DNA from 3 places in the Sporolactobacillus pectinivorans genome. Region 3 is predicted to be linked to each of the others. Evidence: predicted binding sites of a transcription regulator. Region 3 holds the regulator's gene; each other region holds the start of a gene.
The links. The regulator NrdR, encoded in region 3, represses ribonucleotide reductase genes. The targets are predictions, from matches to a motif close to AACACNATATATNGTGTT.

Region 1 (2,207 bases), 1.6 Mb from region 3:
CAATGCGCTGGAAAATCGAAAAATGTCTTTTTTATTCAGAATGAGTCTTGAAATCGAATTTTTATTTGCTACAGAGCGAAAAACAGGCGGAATGGGCAAAAAATAAAGCAGACTAGACCATTAACCGACAAAAATTATAAATGTCTAAATGGTTACAATTCCCATTTTATAGTTGACGGAAAAGTTAAAAGAACGTATATTACATTTGCTTCATCTATATTACAATTATATTACAAAGGAGTTTTTAAAATGAAAAAACGGTTTTCCGCATTCCTAATTATTGTTGCACTTTTAATTTCCAGTTTGAGTTTTTCATCGTTTGTTTCTGCAGCGGCTCCCAAAGCCATCACCTATTATACGGTACAAGGCACACCATTTTTCAGCAATAAACAAGGCACAAAAATCACCCGTATTTTGCCTGTTAACACAAAGTTTTATCTCGCCCATAAACCGGGTAGGGGCCTTTATCATGTAACATATAGTAATAAGTCAGGATATATCAATGTCAGCGATCTTTCTAAATCACGTGTTGCAACTTATAATGATTTTACAGGTTCGTGGATTCTCGGTAAAGTGAATACACATGCCAGCTATCAGATATTAATCACCAAAGACACGATCAGCTATAATTATGCTCCAATGGCAGCAGTCGCGTACGTTAAATCGAAAGACACTGTCATTAAAAATAACACATTGTGTATGAGACGGGCTACACTGCATGGCGATGGAACCGGGGTTTGGGGAAAATTGACACAAAGCATGAGACTGATCAAAAAGAACGGAAAAACGGTTCTTATCGTAAGCAAACCGGACAATAAAGAGATAATCGGATTCAGCGGAACAGCAAAAAGAAAATAGTCAAAAATTGGGGGGCCTGTTGATCAGGCCTTTTTTTGCACTTTAAGAAAGTATAAAAATTTCAAGGATTAAAGTGTAAGTGCAACTAGGCCTCTGGCATTGCCTAAAGGCTTGCCAATCGGCAAGTTTTCTTTACATAAAATATTTCCACGCCTGAAGAAAGTAATTGTAATTCCGGCTGCTGAAAAATCAGTCACATATTTTAAACTTTTTTTTGAAACTCTGCTAATAATAGAGTCAATCCTCATTTGTTGTGACATACCGCACAATGCTTAATATACCTCTGTTTTTCGGCCCAATCCAAGGATTGAAGTACCTGATTCCTTGTCATATGATATAAAAGTTACCGGCTGATTACGAATAAAACGGCTTGTGATTCACTATATATTGTGGTAAATTATTAAGCATAAACTATATGTAGTACTAAGACGACGGTAACCTCTGAAACGATGAGAAATTCAGAAGCAACCGGTATTGCAGCACTTTTTTGAACAGGAGGGCCGCCGATGATGATTTTATACGAAAGCATGACCGGAAATGTCAAACGTTTTTTAGAAAAAACAGGGCTGGCTTTTCAGCCGATCGACAGTCTGAATCCGGTTGATCGTCCTTTTATTCTTGTGACGAATACGATTGGTTTCGGCGATGCGCCGGACAGTGTGAAACAATTTTTAATGAAAAATGGTCGCTTTCTCAGAGCTGTCGCTGCGAGTGGCAACCGAAACTGGGGAAGAAATTTTGCACGTGCAGCCGACGTTATTGCCGCGGCGTACCATGTTCCGATTTTATATAAATTTGAACTTGGAGGAACAGCGGCCGATGTTATAAATTTTCAGGAAAGGGTGAGGACATTTGTTGAACGAAGCGATCAAGCCGAAGTCCTACGTTGAACTGAACAATGAGGTGCTTACGCGCGGAGAAAACGGTTTCTACCAGCTGGAGAAAGATCATGAGGCGATTCAGACCTATATGGACGAAGTCCGGCAGAAAACCGTTCATTTTAAAGGTATTCTGGACAGGCTCCACTATCTTGTTGACAACAATTTCTACTATAATGTTTTCGGTGAATACGATGAGTCGGCGATTGAGTCGCTTCATCGGTCAGCGGCTGCCTATCATTTTGAATTCAAATCTTATATGGCGGCCAGCAAGTTTTACCGCGATTATGCGATGCGAACCAACGACAAATCTCGTTATCTTGAGCGTTATGATGAACGAGTTTCAATCGCTTCTCTGTTTCTCGCAAGAGGCGATTATGACCGGGCTGTCCGGTTCATGCGGGCGATGATGGAACAGCGCTATCAGCCGGCGACACCAACCTTTCTCAATGCGGGAAAAGCAAGAAGAGG
Region 2 (2,207 bases), 2.5 Mb from region 3:
TGAGCTTTTCTTTGTCTTGTTTCATTGTTACAAAACCATGATCGACCGGGCTCCCAAGCGCAATTTCGGCACTCCTGCGGACATTTCCAGCCACCACATTTTTGCCGATCAAATTGCAAAGATCCGTGCAGTCAACGGAAGTCAGTTTTCGACCATAGGCCTCATTGAGGACGGTATTAATGGAATAGAGCATCTCAATAAATGGGGTTGGGCCTGCAGCTACACCGCCAAAACCATGAATTCTTTGTCCTTTTTCACGGATTTTCGTTACATCAATGATGACCCGTTCGGCTTTTCCTGTTGTTTTTGAAAAGTGGGAGTCGATCAGAAGGGCATTGGATTCAACCCATCCTTCCCGAGTATCCTGGGTCTCAGCAAACAGGGCTGATTCTCCTTCATGGGTACTGTACCACTCGTCAGCATCAACGGCACCCGCCTCAATTGCAGTACCATAATCCTTGTTTTTCTTACTGATCAGAACAACCAGTTCAATTTTCTGATCCACTTCAGGCATTTGGCTGATATTTTCTTCTACGACAGAAAAACCGACGCCTCCGCCCTTCATCAACTGATCGAACAGAAATGAGAAGGGCATGGATACGGCAGGCTGGTCTTTTTTGAGATAGTCAGGAACGATATGACTGTTTCCATAGGCCTGTGGGCGAATGGAAATGAACCAGCAGTTGTTCAGCGCATCACCGACTCTGTCCTGATAGTCCGTACCGGAGATCCACAGGTTGCGTCCGGAAGGCGTTGCGGCAAGACTGTAAATCAGTTTATAGAGTCGTTCCGCTTCATGCTGAAGTTCGTGATAAATTTCTGCCGGGACGGCTCCTGCTTGGATTCTTGGATCGAGATTGATGTTTCCCTCAACAACACGTTTGACCGTTTCATCCCAATTTTCCGATCTGTTTTTATCTTCAAGCCATCTGGCATAGGTCCTTTTATATGTAACCCACCCAAGCTCTCCCCAATGTGGTGTTACTTCGCTTTTGATTTTTTCAATGTAGGTATCTGACAGCTTAATTTGCATTTAATAATTCCTCCCATAAGTCACTTTTACAAGTATAACTATATATTGTGTATTTGTTAATATTATATATCCACATATAGAAAATAAGCAAAAATGTAATCCTTTTTAAATTAATATAATAGCGGGATCTATTGATGATCAAGATTATAAGGTGCGAGGCTACTTAAAGAGGTTTCATCCGATGCGCGCGGTATCGACCAGACGCTGCGGTTCAATCAATATAGAAACATCATAATGTTTTCATAAGAATTTTTCAAAGCAAAATCAATTCTGGAAAGATGTATGATTAAAAAAACATGTATAATACAGGTATTAGACCGCAGCAGGATAGGGGTGAACAAAATGTTGTTAGCTCCATTATTTGAAAATGATGTACCAGCGGCACTTCTCCGTCCTTAATGGAGTAAAGTGACTGCTTCTCTCCGTTAGGGCATTTATTGACCTAATTTGTTATACGGAGGGTACAAAAAATTGAAAAACACTTGGTTGGGTTCCCTATATTTAGCTTTAGCCGCCAGTATTTGGGGTGGTATGTATGTAGTTGTTAAAGTTGTTGTCTCAGTGATCCCGCCGATAGAACTTGTTTGGATGAGATATTGTGTTGCCTTTATTACACTTCTGGTCATTGGCGTAGTCACGCGGCAGTCATGGAGAATTCAAAAACGCGATCTTGTATTAGTGATACTCATTGGAATCATTGGAAACACGGTCTCAATCGTTACACAGGAATTTGGCACAATGTTTTCTTCGGCACAGATGGGGGCAATCATTACATCTTCTACACCGGCGTTTATGGTTACTTTTGCCTGGTTGCTGCTTAAAGAACGGCTGAATGTGAAGAAAATAGTGTCGGTTTGTTTGGCTACAATAGGCGTATTGCTTATTGTCGGAAACGGTCATATCAACGTGTCCGGTCAACTTGGCGGGATTTTCCTGCTGATTGCGGCTTTAACATGGGCGCTCATGTCTGTTCTCATAAAACGTGTCCCGAAAAGTTATTCATCAATTGAGATCACAAACTATTCAATTCTCGTTGCTATTGTCGTACTCACACCTTTTGTTTTCAGCCAGTTGCATGAAATAAATATTTCTGAGTTCATTCATCCGACGATTTGGGGCGGCGTTTTATATTTGGGCATTGTTTCAACCGCCTGTGGCTTTTTACTCTGGAATC
Region 3 (2,207 bases):
TACACATTTCTGCCCGAAATGCCAGAAGAGAAGGAAAAAATAATGCTGAAAATCGGACTGACCGGAGGGATAGCCAGCGGCAAAAGCACTGTATCGGACTGGCTGAGAAACCACAACTATCATTTGATCGATGCCGACCGGATCGCTCGCGATGTTGTTATCCCCGGCAGCGAAGGGCTGAGACGGATTGCCGCCGTCTTTGGTGACAGGATCTTGCTTGAAGACGGAAGATTGAACCGCTCGAAGCTGGGCAACCTGATTTTTCATAATGAGGATCAGAGGAAAAATCTGAATCGGATGATTCATCCGCTGATTCGCACTGAGATGCGTAAGCAGCTTAAATTACTTGAAACTCTGGGGGCTCCTGTTGTGTTTCTGGATGTGCCGCTTTTATTTGAAGGCTCGTTTGAAGGTTGGACTGACAAAACGATCGTTGTTTATGCCACAAAAGACAACCAGATTCAGAGGCTGATGACCAGAAATAGTTTGACAAAGGCCGAAGCGCTGTCACGGATTAACACCCAGATGCCATTGGAGGAGAAGAAAAAGCGAGCGAGCGCGGTGATCGATAACAACGGAACAATTCGGGAAACTGAGGAACAACTGGTGAAACTGTTAAAACAATGGATGATCATGTGACAGATCGTTTAGATTTTAAACTCTTGGCCAGGCGGCCGCTTTTCATCCGGCCTCTGTTAGGATAAAATAAAATTATCATCCAAAACTGCGATTGAGGTGGGAATTATGCGCTGTCCAAGCTGTAAAAAAGATGGGACCAAAGTTCTGGACTCTCGTCCTGTGAACAGTGGAAGGGCGATCCGCAGACGGAGAGAATGCGAGTACTGCCACTATCGCTTTACTACATTTGAAAAAGTAGAAGAAATTCCGCTTGTTGTTGTAAAGAAAGAAGATGCCCGTGAAGCATTCAGCCGGGATAAAATATTGCGCGGATTAATTAAAGCCTGTGAAAAGCGCCCGGTTCCGCTTGAAGAGCTGGAACGTATTGCCAATCGAGTGGAAAAAGCGCTTCGTGATGAAGGACGTTCTGAAGTCAGGAGCCATGAAATCGGTGAACTGGTTATGAATGAGCTGGCAAAGGTGGACGAGGTTGCGTATGTGCGCTTTGCGTCGGTTTATCGGCAGTTTAAGGACATTAATGTCTTCGCACGGGAAATTCAGGAACTTAAGGACCAACTGGAAACAGAAAAAAACAACAGAAAAAACTCATAAAAGAGCCTGTTTAAAAAAGTGACGAGGGAGAACAGTCGCGGGCCAAAAATGCAACATCGTGTTACAACGCCTGCACCAGGTCATCCATGACCGTCGGAAGGTGGAGGCAGCGAAGTTGCGAGGGCCGGAGCGTAGATTGACGCTACATGAACTGGCACAGGATGTGCTGATTTCTGCGTTGTACACAGGACGTGTACGTATTAGCGAAAGATCCTTTTCCTATTAGCAGAAGATCCTTTTAACTGAGGAGGGCGTTGAGATTCGCCGCTGATCATTCGATGACTTTTTACGCCGCCTAAAAGAGTTTTTTCGAAGGGATGACGGAGAATTCGCTGCTAATCATTTAGTAGCTTTTTGAAGAAATTCGAAAATAAAATTGCCCGGGCTTAAACGTTTTTGGATTAAAAAGGCTGCGGGAATTTCGGGTTTTTCCAGATGCAGTTAATAACTGAGCTATAAAAAAGGGGGAACAGGCATGATTCAATCCTGGAAGGAGGTGCTGCCGGGTGACCGGTATGAAGTCAGGGCAGCAAGCCTGCTTTATTTTTATGATCAGAAAATCATTACCTGTCTCTATCAGCCGCTCATTGGAATCGAGGCAACCAGTTTGTACTTTACTTTCTGGCAGGAAAAAGATGCACAGGACGGTCATTTTTCAGTGACCCATCACCAGCTGATGGGGTTCATGAATCTTTCACTGGACCGGATACTGAAAGCCAGGAAGAAACTTGAAGCCGTCGGGTTGCTTCGGACATTGAAGAAGAAGCATTCAGATTCCGGCTTGTTTATTTATCAAATCCTTCCACCTCTGAAACCGGAACAGTTTTTTCATGATGATTTGCTCAGTACTTTTTTGTATCATCAGGTCGGTCCACGGGACTTTGAACGGCTCAGTAATCTTTTTATTGATAAAACACGCCCTGAAGATGATTTCGAGGATCTTTCTGTTTCTTTTGATGAAGTATTTGAGTCCGTGC

Region 1: the regulator NrdR is predicted to act here: its motif matches at 1,235-1,252, upstream of nrdI (class Ib ribonucleoside-diphosphate reductase assembly flavoprotein NrdI).
Region 2: the regulator NrdR is predicted to act here: its motif matches at 1,068-1,085, upstream of nrdJ (ribonucleoside-triphosphate reductase, adenosylcobalamin-dependent).

The regions. Positions count from the first base shown of each region.
Region 1 covers NZ_NXGA01000001.1:1,544,366-1,546,572, forward strand. Annotated here, with positions in the region: gene COP04_RS07415 (hypothetical protein) at 250-858, shown strand; gene nrdI (class Ib ribonucleoside-diphosphate reductase assembly flavoprotein NrdI) at 1,365-1,748, shown strand; gene nrdE (class 1b ribonucleoside-diphosphate reductase subunit alpha) at 1,711-2,207, shown strand, end outside.
Region 2 covers NZ_NXGA01000001.1:609,146-611,352, forward strand. Annotated here, with positions in the region: gene nrdJ (ribonucleoside-triphosphate reductase, adenosylcobalamin-dependent) at 1-1,033, opposite strand, end outside; gene COP04_RS03245 (DMT family transporter) at 1,505-2,207, shown strand, end outside.
Region 3 covers NZ_NXGA01000001.1:3,138,288-3,140,494, reverse strand. Annotated here, with positions in the region: gene mutM (DNA-formamidopyrimidine glycosylase) at 1-43, shown strand, start outside; gene coaE (dephospho-CoA kinase) at 40-639, shown strand; gene nrdR (transcriptional regulator NrdR) at 745-1,230, shown strand; gene COP04_RS15415 (replication initiation and membrane attachment family protein) at 1,706-2,207, shown strand, end outside.